2 regions of the Psychrilyobacter atlanticus DSM 19335 genome follow, and region 2 is predicted to be linked to the other one. Evidence: riboswitches for the same ligand, from Rfam matches in the RefSeq annotation. Region 2 holds a riboswitch; the other holds the start of a gene.
The links. Region 2 has a riboswitch for FMN ahead of K337_RS0115330 (DMT family transporter). Riboswitches for the same ligand answer to the same signal wherever they lie in the genome.

Region 1: another riboswitch for FMN. It lies ahead of ribH (6,7-dimethyl-8-ribityllumazine synthase); the one in region 2 lies ahead of K337_RS0115330 (DMT family transporter).

The regions. Positions count from the first base shown of each region.
Region 1 is NZ_KE384548.1:271,951-278,190, forward strand. Features, by position in the region: gene K337_RS0113065 (amidohydrolase) at 1-220, shown strand, start outside; gene K337_RS0113070 (hypothetical protein) at 281-520, shown strand; gene K337_RS0113075 (LysE family translocator) at 593-1,204, shown strand; gene mnmA (tRNA 2-thiouridine(34) synthase MnmA) at 1,245-2,342, shown strand; gene K337_RS19925 (hypothetical protein) at 2,419-2,589, opposite strand; FMN riboswitch at 2,857-2,969, shown strand; gene ribH (6,7-dimethyl-8-ribityllumazine synthase) at 3,246-3,710, shown strand; gene ribD (bifunctional diaminohydroxyphosphoribosylaminopyrimidine deaminase/5-amino-6-(5-phosphoribosylamino)uracil reductase RibD) at 3,778-4,869, shown strand; gene K337_RS0113100 (riboflavin synthase) at 4,881-5,537, shown strand; gene K337_RS0113105 (bifunctional 3,4-dihydroxy-2-butanone-4-phosphate synthase/GTP cyclohydrolase II) at 5,657-6,240, shown strand, end outside.
Region 2 is NZ_KE384548.1:742,490-748,729, forward strand. Features, by position in the region: gene K337_RS0115320 (hypothetical protein) at 150-356, opposite strand; gene K337_RS20020 (hypothetical protein) at 400-552, opposite strand; gene K337_RS0115330 (DMT family transporter) at 1,095-2,003, opposite strand; FMN riboswitch at 2,081-2,193, opposite strand; gene K337_RS0115335 (M48 family metallopeptidase) at 2,240-3,025, opposite strand; gene K337_RS0115340 (cobyrinic acid a,c-diamide synthase CobB) at 3,058-4,374, opposite strand; gene K337_RS0115345 (leucyl aminopeptidase) at 4,593-6,017, opposite strand; gene K337_RS0115350 (sirohydrochlorin chelatase) at 6,215-6,240, opposite strand, start outside.

The DNA.
Region 1 (6,240 bases), 470 kb from region 2:
TATAGTAGTTCTAGAAACAAAATCTGCAAATATGCAGCCTATATTTGATCCATATTCAGTATTGGTGTATTCAGCTAATGCTTCTAATGTAGATACAGTAATTGTAAATGGAAAGATGATTGTAGAAGATAAAAAATTATTGACCTATGATGAAGAAAAAAATAGAAAAGCTATTCAAGAATTTTCAAAAAAAGTTAAAAAGATAGCAGAAACTTTATAGATAAAAATTTAAATCTACTCCTTTTTAGGGGTAGATTTAAATTTATGAGGAGGAGTTAAAGTGGAAAAAAATCCAAAGAAAATAGTTGTCAAAGATAAAGGACAGAATATAAAAAGTGTTCAAGAGTATAAGTATAATGAATATGGAGATCCGATTTTGTTTAAAAAAACAGATGGCTTGGGGGAAACTTTAATTCACTGGATATATGAATATAAATATGACGAATCCAAAAGGAAGACTATGATGAAAATATCTGATATAGGAACAGATAAAGAAACAATAATGGAGTATGAATATTAGAAGGAAAAAATAGAGGGAATATGATATAATATAATAAATTGTTCATATAAAATAGCAGAAGAGGAGATTTATGTGCATTTATTAGATGGAATTATATGTGGAATGATACTTTCATTACCTTTTGGTCCACTAGCTATATATTGCATGGAAAAGACACTATCTGAAGGAAGGTATAAGGGTTTTATATCCTCTTTAGGAATGATAACAGTAGATGTTTTTTACGGGCTTATTGCATTGTTTGGATTTAGATATGTAGAAGGTTTATTACGTGACTATCAAATAGAAATAAAGGTAGTATCTGGAATATTAATATTAGGATTAGGATATAAAATTTTTAGAAACAGAAAAGAGATAAAAAATATTGTAGAAGAAGATCACTTTGGTTATATAAGATCTTATGTAACAACTATTCTAGTGGCATTTGCTAACCCACTTTCGATCTTTACCTTTATAGGTCTTTTTGCAATTTTAGGTGTATCTACAGATGTAAAACACATTAGTTTAAAAATTGCTTTGGGAATACTAATCGGTGGAGGAACCCAGTGGTTTGGAATAACAGGGGCATTATCTCATTATAGAAAAAAAATAACATTTAAAACTTTAGAAACATTGAGGCATTATGCCAGTGTAATAATTATGTTAGGTGGAGTGGCAATCACTCTGTCATCATTTATAAAAAACTAAGATATAGCTTTTTCCTATAATCTTAAAAAGGAGTAGTGAAATGGTAAAAAATTTAGATTCATACTTAAAGTATGATCCAAAGAATGAAAATGTAACAATAGCAGTAGCAATGAGTGGAGGAGTAGATTCTTCAACAGTGGCTTACCTGTTAAAAAAACAAGGATACAAAGTTTTTGGAATCACAATGGAGGTCTGGACCAGTGGATCAGCATGCAGTACAAATATAGACTTAAGTGATGCAAAAAAAGTATGTGATGATCTAGGAATAGAACATCATATGATTAACTTAGGAGACGAATTCAAAGACATAGTGGTAGACAGTTTTGTAAACGACTATATGGAAGGAAGAACTCCTAATCCATGCATGGTGTGCAATAGACATATTAAGTTTGGAAGATTAGTACAATCAGCATTATCTCATGGAGCTGACTTTATAGCTACCGGGCATTATGCTAAGATAGAAAATGGTCTGTTGAAAATAGGTGACGATCCAAATAAAGACCAGGTATATTTTCTGTCTCAAATGAGAAAAGAAAATATAAAAAAATTAATGTTCCCAATAGGAGATCTTGAGAAACCTCAGGTAAGAGAATTAGCCGAACTATTAAATATCAGAGTATATGCAAAGAAAGACAGTCAAGAGATCTGTTTTGTAGAGGATGGTAAATTAGGCGAATTCTTAAATGAACTGACAGATGGGAAAGCTACATCTGAAGGGGAGATTGTAACAACAGATGGAAAGATAATCGGTAAGCATAGAGGAGTTAGTTTTTATACTATTGGACAGAGAAAAGGGTTAGGAATCAGTTACCCGACACCACTTTATGTTATTCAAATAGATAGCAAAAAAAATCGTTTGATAGTTGGAAATAATGAAGAGTTATTTAGTTCATATTTGATAGCTAACAAAATAAATCTTTTGGGATGCGAAATGATAGAAGATTTAAAAAGTATGAAATTAAAAGCAAAGACTAGATCTAGAGATAAATTTCATCCTTGTAGTGTAAAGGTTTTAGAAAATGACAAGATAAAGATAGACTTCACTGAGGAGAAGGTTAGAGCCATAACTCCAGGACAAGGTGTGGTACTTTATAATTACGATGGTGAAGTCATGGCCAGTGGATTCATAGTTAAATAAAAGAATCAAAAAGATAAAAATTATTTGAAATAATAAAGCCCAAGTCTTTAGACTTGGGCTTTTAAAATTAAAAAAATTAAGAACTAAATAATATTTGGCCGCTACTGTCTAGGGCCATGATAATTTTCATAGGATCATAATCACCAAAACTTTGATTCCAAGATATTATAGATGCTAGAAGTAATGTTTTGTTGTTAAATTTTTGCATTATTTTTTCACCCTTTTTTAATATAAGAAACACTTTCAACTTATACACCTCCTCAAAATAATTGTGATAATAACTCCTTAATAGAGTATACCACCTATATGGATAGAAAAAAATTAAAACTTCATTAAAAGTTTTATAAATTTACATCTTATAAATTAATTTTTTTTAATGTTTGTAGTTACTTTATTAGACGTAAAAAATATAAAAAAGTTTAAAAAAAGTTATTTATGTCTTTTTTTTGAATTATTTATAAAAAATGTTTGACAAAGAGAGAAAATTAAGGATATAATCAATTATAAAATTGAATAGAAACTTCGGGGCAGGGTGTGATTCCCTACCGGCGGTTATAGTCCGCGAGCGTAAGCTGAACTAGTGAAATTCTAGTACCGACAGTATAGTCTGGATGATAGAAGTTATTTAATAAAATTTTAATTTATAGTTTAAAATGTTTTTCCTTTATGGGGTATTCTGAAATAGAACCATATGGAAGTCTTTTTTTAGGAAAGTATAAATTAAAAAAATTATTAGAAGTCTAAAGCCTCAAGTAAAACTTGAGGCTTTTTTTATTATCTAAGAATCTTTAGAGAAAAATTCTGATGTGGTAAAAAATTATTAAAATATAAATTTGGCTAATCTGGATGCAACGTCACGTTGCTTTTTTATAAAAAAAATAAAATATATGGGGGAAAAAAATCATGAAAACATTTGAAGGAAATTTTAACGGAGAGAATATCAGAGTAGGAATAGTATGCGGGAGATTCAATGAATTTATCACTTCTAAATTATTAGGAGGAGCTAAGGATGCTCTAGTTAGACATGGTGTAAATGTTGAAAATATAGATGCGGCATGGGTTCCAGGAGTGTTTGAAATGCCATTGATAGCTAAAAAAATGGTAGAAACTAAAAAATATGACGCAGTAATAGCTCTAGGAGCAGTAATAAAAGGATCAACACCTCATTTTGATTATGTATGTGCAGAAGTATCTAAAGGAATAGCAACTGTATCAATGGATTCAGGAATCCCTGTAATCTTTGGAGTTTTAACAACGAATACAATTGAGCAGGCTATAGAAAGAGCTGGAACTAAAGCAGGAAATAAAGGTTTTGATGCAGGAGTATCGGCTATCGAGATGGTAAACTTAATCCAAACAATAGGATAAAACCTTAAAAATATAGTCAGAGAAGAAGAACTATAAACATAAAGAGCACTGAGGAAGGGAGTTAATTATGGTGAATTTAGATGAAAAATATATGGAGTTAGCCCTGGAACTGGCAGCCTTAGGAGAGGGAGATGTAAATCCAAATCCTATGGTAGGATCAGTAGTTGTAAAAGATGGGGAAATAATCGGAAGAGGCTACCACAAAAAATACGGTGGTCCCCATGCAGAAGTTTTTGCATTAGAAGAAGCAGGGAAAAGAGCTGAAGGCGCTACAATATATGTAACTTTGGAACCATGTTCCCATTATGGGAAGACCCCTCCTTGTGCTGAAAAGATAGTTAAAATGGGAATTAAACGATGTGTAATCGCAACTTTAGATCCCAATCCATTGGTAGCTGGGAAAGGTGTTAAACTTTTAGAAGAAGCAGGAATAGAGGTAAAAATTAATGTTTTAAAAAATACAGCCTTAAAACAAAATGTTGTTTTCTTTAAATATATAGAGAAAAAAATTCCTTATTTATTTTTAAAGTGCGCTATTACCCTAGATGGAAAAATAGCTACTGAAAGTGGAGATTCTAAATGGATCTCTAATGAGATATCGAGGGAAAGAGTACAGAGGTTACGACATAAATATATGGGGATAATGGTAGGGATAAATACACTATTAGGAGATAACCCAAGGCTCAATGCAAGGATAGACGGTGGGAATAATCCCCATAGAATCGTCATAGATCCCGGTTTAAAAACTCCAGAGGACTATAATTTTATTCAAAATAACAGGGATAATAAATCTATAATAGTTACCTCTAAAGAAAATATCGATAGTGAAAAGCATCTAAAATTTGAAAAGAAATATAATGTGAAATTTATATTTTTAGATGGAAATAGATTTTTAATGACAGAGATATTGGAAAAAATAGGAAAAATAGGGATAGATTCTATACTTTTAGAAGGTGGGAATTCTATGATATCTATGGCTTTTAAAGAAAAAGCTTTAGATGGAGGAGAGATATTTATTGCTCCAAAAATCACAGGAGACAATAATGCCATCCCATTTGTAAGTGGATTTAAGATAGGAAATATGAAAGAAAGTATAGAATTAAAAGAGGCAAAGTTTAGAATCTATGGAGATAATGTAGCAATAGAATTTAGTTTATAAGGAGTAAAATTATGTTTACAGGATTAGTAGAGGAGATGGGGGAAGTAATCGGTCTGGAAACAGGAGATCTTTCACTTAAAATAACACTGAGGTGTAAAAAAGTACTTGAAGGGGCGAAATTAGGAGACAGTATTGCTACTAATGGAACCTGTCTGACTGCTACTAAGATAGGCAGCGATTATTTCGAGGCTGACATAATGCATGAAAGTGTGAAAAGAACCAACCTGAAAAGATTGAAGGTTGGAGATCGGGTAAACTTAGAAAAATCTATAACTTTGGCCACTCCTTTAGGAGGGCATCTGGTAACAGGTGATGTAGACGGTGAAGGAATGATATCTAATATCTATTCCGATGGAATAGCAAAAATCTATGTAGTAAAGATTGAGTCACGACTTATGAAATATGTTGTTGAAAAGGGGAGAATTACCCTGGATGGTGCCAGTCTGACTGTAGTAGATTTTGGAGATGATTTCTTAAGTGTATCACTAATTCCTCACACCCAGGAGATGATAACTTTGGGAAGTAAAAGTGTAGGAGATCATCTAAATGTAGAGACCGATTTAATCGGAAAATATGTAGAGAGAATGATGAACTTTAAAGAAAAAGCAGATGTTGAAAAGAAAAGTAATATCACAGAAGGTTTTTTAGCTGAAAATGGCTTTTATTAAAGCTTAGTAATTACTAAATATCAGTTTTCACCAGCAATAATTTCGACTTGTTATGAAAACTAAATTTTGAAATCAATAAAAAAGTTGTATTAAAAAAATTGAAAAAGGGGAGAATAACTATGTTAGATAATATAAAAGATGCAATTGAAGATATAAAACAAGGAAAGATGATAATAGTAGTAGATGATGAAGACAGAGAAAATGAAGGAGATATAGTAATGGCTGCCGATATGGTATCCTATGATGCGATTAATTTTATGGCTACTCATGCCAGAGGACTTACTTGTGTCCCAATGGATAGAGCAAGAGCTAAGGAATTAAAGTTAGATCAAATGGTCGGGAACAATACCGATCCCCATGGAACAGCCTTTACAGTATCTGTGGATTCAAAAGATACTACTACAGGAATATCTATCAGAGACAGGGTGCAGACTATAAAAGATCTATCTGATAGAAATAAAGGTGCTGATGACTTTAATAGGCCAGGACATCTATTTCCCCTTGTAGCAAAAGATGGAGGAGTTTTGATCAGAAATGGTCATACTGAAGCATCTGTAGATTTTGCACGTTTAGCAGGGTTAAAACCAATGGGTGTAATCTGTGAAATTTTAAAAGATGACGGTACCATGGCAAGATTAGATGATTTAAAAACATTTGCTAAAAAGCATAATTTAAAACTTGTAAGTATAGAAGATCTTATAAA
Region 2 (6,240 bases):
AAGCAAAGAAAAAACTCTATTCTTTATTTTAAAAGGATGAAATGCTAAATTGATAACTAGAAAATCAAAAAGATCACCATATGTTAACTCTTTTTGGACTCTAAAAAATAAAAACACCTAGTCTCAAATATGATACTAGGTGTTTTTATTTAATAAACTTGTATATTTTTTTCCAAATTTTCTCCTTTTTCCATTTTTTCAATTGGTTTATTTATAGAAAATAAGATCAGACCTACTACAACCAACGCTACAGTGAATCCTAAAAATACCTGTAATGGGCCCAATTTATCCACAAAAAACTGCACATATCCGGAAGCTTTTGAGGCTAAGAATGTGCTTGCAAACCAAACTCCCATCATATTTATCCTGTAAATTTATTTATATATAAGTTTATATTAATTACTTTTCTAATAAATTTTTCATTCTTTTTTCTAATTCATCCAAAAGATCATGAAGACAGTCAATTTCTTTCTTGTCATTTTTTAATTTTAATTTTTTGTTCTTTATCAATTCATATCTTAAACGAAAAATTAAATCTAATTCTATTCCCATATCAACCTCTTTTCTTTATAAAAGTGACTTACTTTTGATTCTAATTAATTATAAATTTCTCATATATATTTTCAATTATAATAAGCTCTAATTTTTTTCTCCTTACCTTTAGTGATTGTTTTTTCATACATTATATGCTATAGAATTAAATTATTCTTTTCCTATTTACTACCTCAAATAAGCGCAGTTAAAAATAATGCCGATACCATTAATGAATATTAAAGAATAAATAAATAAATAAAAGTTCCTAAAAAATTAGGATCTTTTATTTATTTATTTATTTATTTATGAGGAGACAAACTCTGGCATATGTTTCTATCCACTTCCTTTACAAGTAACATACTCCCTAAAATTAAACAACTAACTACTAATCATTCTCATTCTTCATATCCACCTAATTAACTAGAGACACTCTCGCACACCAAGGGGTGAGAAAAATAGAGGAATATTAATTTATTTTCCTTTTGGATATAATATCACGTTGATTTTTTATTTAGAAAAAAACCACCTATTCAAACTTATTGAATAGGTGGTTTATATATTTAGTTTGTTTTTAATTTAGTTATCTTAATTATAGAAAAAATCATAATACTCATACTCACCCATTGAAATGGAGATAAGATACTTCCATTGAATAGGTAGTCAAATAAGATACTTGAGATAGGGAATGAAAGTTCACAAATTGTAGCTACATTTGCTTTTACATGTCTCAATCCATAATAATATATAAATGCTGCTCCACTTCCACTTGTCAATCCAATAATTATAAATATTTGCCAGTTAAGGGTAGTTATTTTAGAAAACTGACCAAAATTATTACTTAAAACATTTACAACTGCAAGAATCAGTGTTGTAAGCCCATACCTGAAGAATAATGTCTGTTTATGCGTAATTGTTGAAACCATTCTTTTCCCAAAAACGGTAGAACTACCAAAGGCAAAAGCTGCAACTATAGCATACATAGATGCTTCTAACATATTTTGATGTTCAATAGAGAACGGATTACTAAATTCAAAAGTTAAAAAATATCCTGCTGTTAAAGCTAACATAGCCCATACCACAAATTTTTTAGCAATTTTCTCTTTGAGGATAAACCTAGCTAAAACAATGGCAAATACCGGCTGTAATTTTTGTAGAAGTGTTACTATTGTCAGATGCTGAAAATTTAATAAAAACAGTGCTTTTACAATGGATAATGTCCCTATGACTCCTCCAAAGAGTGCAACTAATGTCATAAATATATAGTCATACTTAGTAAACTTTTTTAATGCTTTATATTCCTTATAAAATATAAAGTTCATTCCTATAAATGGCAGCAGGTGAAGCATAAACACCACAAATTTTGTATCCAGGTTATATAGACGAGGTGTCAGTACTATCCCATCTAATCCCCATAAACTTGCTGCTATAACTATTGCCAATCCACCTATTTTGCTTTTTCTTTCGTCCATTTCTTTCTTCCTCCTAATAAAAAATACCCCAAGTAAACTTAGGGCATTAAAATTTAGGATATTTATTCCGATTTTTTTAATAACTTCTATCATCCAGACTATACTGTCGGTATCAGAATTTCACTGATTCAGCCTAAGCTCGCGGACTATCACCGCCGGTAGGGAATCAAACCCTGCCCCGAAGTTTTATATAATTTATAATTGATTATAAACCATATCAATTTACTCTGTCAACATTATTTATTGTAATAGGTCATAGCCTCCGGAAGATATCTCTCAATATCTGCTATCCTGTGTTCATGGGATGGGTGAGTGCTCATAAATTCATTTCCCTCATTTTTACTAAGTTCTGACATTCTTTTCCAAAATTCTATTGCTTCCTTGGGATCATATCCTGCCATAGCCATGAATATAAGTCCCAACCTATCTGCTTCTAATTCATGTTTTCTGGAATAACTCAAGATTCCCAAGTTGGTTCCTACTCCATACGCCTGAAGTGCTAAATCACTTGAAACAGGTATCTCCACATTGGATAAACCTAAATTTAAAAGGTTAGCGCCTGTTTGTACAGCCATTTGATGACTCAACCTTTCAGAACCATGTCTAGCCACTGCATGTGCTACCTCATGCCCCATAACCACTGCTATTCCAAGTTCATCTTCTGTTATAGGCAGGATTCCAGTATAAAAAGCAACTTTTCCTCCAGGCATACACCAAGCATTTACCTCTTTCCCCTCAACCAGATTAAATTTCCATTCATATCCCTCAAGAAGTTCTTCCTGTCCTTTCCCTTTAAAGTATAACTCCACAGCTGCAGATATATTTTTTCCAACTTTTTTTACCAATTCAGAATTTTTATTGTTTAAAGGTCTATTTTCCTTTAAAAAATCCTGATATTGTTTTTCACTGGATACAATGATCTCACTTTCATCTACCAGCATCAATTGATTCCTTTCTGTAACAGGAACATTACTACAAGATATTATAAACATTAAACTAAATAATAACATTAATTTCTTCATTTTCTTCCTCCCTAGTTCTCTTTTTCTTCTGATTATCTATCAAATAATTTTACAAATATTTCTAAATTCCCATAGAAATGGATGTGTGGGTATCCTGCAATGATCTTATCCTTTTTATAGCCGCACGACCACATCCTACCGTTCTTTTTCTTCAGCTCAAAATATAAATCTTTTTCATCTATATCATAGAGGTCTGAATAGTGAAATTCATGGCATCTCCCGGTTACTCCATCTTTACTCTCATAATCTACATATCCAAATCTTTTGATATTGAGTCTAGATTTCATCTCTACCTTTATATCTAGCAATCCACACATAGGATCAAAGTCACCATCTAACTGCTTTATTCCCTTTGTAAGGTACATGAACCCCCCACACTCAGCATAGATAGGTATCTTCTTGGAAGCTTTGCTTATATCATCCATCATAGAGATATTCTCATATAGTTTTTTACTGAATATCTCTGGATATCCTCCACCTAAATATATATAATCTAAATCAGGGGGCAGATGTGAATCATTTGTAGGAGAAAATTCTACTATCTCCATACCTGTATATTCCATAAGTTTTAAGTTTTCAGAGTAATAAAATGAAAATGCTCTGTCCTTTGCTACTCCTACCCTTTTCCCTTTGAATCTATCTTTTAGGTATTCTGCTGGATTTTTAAACTCCTGGGCCTCATTCCCGTCTTCTGCAATCTCTAATATCTTGTCTAAATCTATATATTTTCTTGCCATATCCTTTAATATCTCTATCTTTTCATTCAAGTCCTCTATCTCGCTGGCCTGCTGCAACCCAAGATGACGTTCCCCTATAGATACCCTTTCATCCTTTGGAAAGTATCCTACACATGCTATTTCAGTATATCTCTCTATCCCTTCCTTTAAAAGGTTATACAATGCCTCACTTCCGACATTATTTAATATAACTCCCCTTATCTTTACTCTGGGATCCAGATGTTTAAATCCAAGTACCGTAGCTGCAATACTAGTAGAAGTCCCCTTCCCGCTGACTACTAATATTACAGGGATATCCAAGACACGGGATAGGTGGGCACTGCTATAGTTATCCAGCTCATGGTTCAAACCATCATAAAGGCCCATAACTCCCTCTATTACACTGATATTTTTAGTATTTTTAGAAAATATATATTTTACTGCATCTTCACCCATCATAAAAAGGTCCAAGTTATTAGATGGGTTTTTAGTTATAAATTCATGAAATTTTGGATCGATATAATCAGGCCCTGCCTTAAATGGAGAGACTCCTTCTAAAGCACCCATTATAGCTGTACTGATTGTTGTTTTCCCGGCTCCACTGGATGTTCCTGCAATAAGTATTTTTTTCATTTTTCCCCCTATTCTAAAAAGATATCTCACTTTCTAAATTTTAATACTAAAATTATACAATTCCTTGGAAATTTTTGCAAAGATAATAATAAAAAGCAAATGACGTTCCATTTATGTAAGCATAATTTAGTTCTTGTAGGTATCACTTCTTATACAATAAAAAATGAAGGACAATCAGCCCTTCATTTTAATTTTCTTATTTTAACACACTTATTAATCTACTTCTTTAAATAGTAGTTATAAAGAGTTCTTACTATTTGTCCAGTACCACCATGAGTATAATAACCATATGGTGCATCTGCACACGATGTTCCTGCAATATCAAGATGCATCCAAGGAGTCTCTCCTACAAATTCCTCTATAAACATTCCTGCTGTAATACTTCCGGCAAATCTTCCACCTGTATTTTTTAGGTCTGCTATCTTAGATTTATAAAGTTCTTTATACTCAGGGAAGTTAGGTAATCTCCATACCCTTTCACCTGCTGTCTCAGAAGCTCTCTCTAAGTCTTTATACATCTCATCATTGTTAGCTAGTACACCTGTCGTAGACATCCCTAGAGCCACCAATACAGCTCCTGTAAGTGTAGCTACATCTATTACTTCCTTTACATTTTCATGGTTGATGATATAGTGTACTGCATCGATAAGAGTTAATCTTCCTTCAGCATCTGTGTTATCCACCTCTATAGTCTTTCCACCCATAGATCCAATGATATCTCCCGGTCTATAAGCATTCCCTCCAATTGAGTTCTCACACGCAGCAACTACAGTTACTATGTTTTTCTTTACTTTCATTCTAGAAAGAGCACACATAGCTCCTATAACAGTAGCAGCTCCACCCATATCTGTTTTCATATTAGCCATCCCTGCACTAGGTTTCAATGATAATCCACCTGTATCATATGTTAATCCTTTTCCTACCAGTCCATGAATCTCTGTAGGATTTGAAGGATCTCCTAAATGTCTCATAACTATAAATTTAGGTCTTTTTTCAGCAGCTCTAGCTACCGATAAAAATGCTTCCATCTTTAATTCTGTTATCTTTTCTTCATCAAATATTTCCACTTCAAACTCATATTTTTTTCCTAGGGTTTTAACTTCATGAGCTAAGCTCTCAGGGAAAATAACATTTGCAGGTTCATTTACTAAGTCTCTAGTTAACATTACTGCTTCTGCTAAAGCTACCCCTTCACAGATAGCATCTGTATCTTCCTCTACAAAGATATCAAAGTTAGATTCTTTCTTCTCTTTTTTATCTGTTTTATATTTATCGAAATCATATTTAGCATAGTGTACAGCTTCTACTACCTGGGTAACTTCTACACCATGAGTTCCTACTAATATCTCTCCCTCTAAACCTTTAAGTTCCTTATAGAAAGCTTCTATTACATCATAGGTCTTTAATTTATCCCTTTTTCCAAGACCAATATAAGTTATGTTAACTAATTTCCCTTTATGCATCAATTCACAGCTAATAGATGTTTTCTTTTTACCTGTAAACTCTTTTTTTTCAATCAATCTTTCTAAAACTATCTTTTCCTCATCGGTTAATCCGTCGTAGATGTGTACCTCTCCTTCGAATTTTGGCATTACATATGCATCGTAGATCTTGTTAAAATCCTTTACTAAGTTAATATTCATAATCCCCTCCAGTTTTTATTTCTCTATCCCTAGTATAGTATATCTAAACTGTATAAGCAAGTTATTTGTAATGATTATAAAAAATAATATAATTTTATGAATTTCCATTGTTTAAAGTAATAAAATTATATACAAAGTAGTCAAAGTAATGATCAATAACTAAAAAAAGCTCCAGTATTTAAACTGAAGCTCTTAACCTAACTATTATTAATCTTTTCCTCTA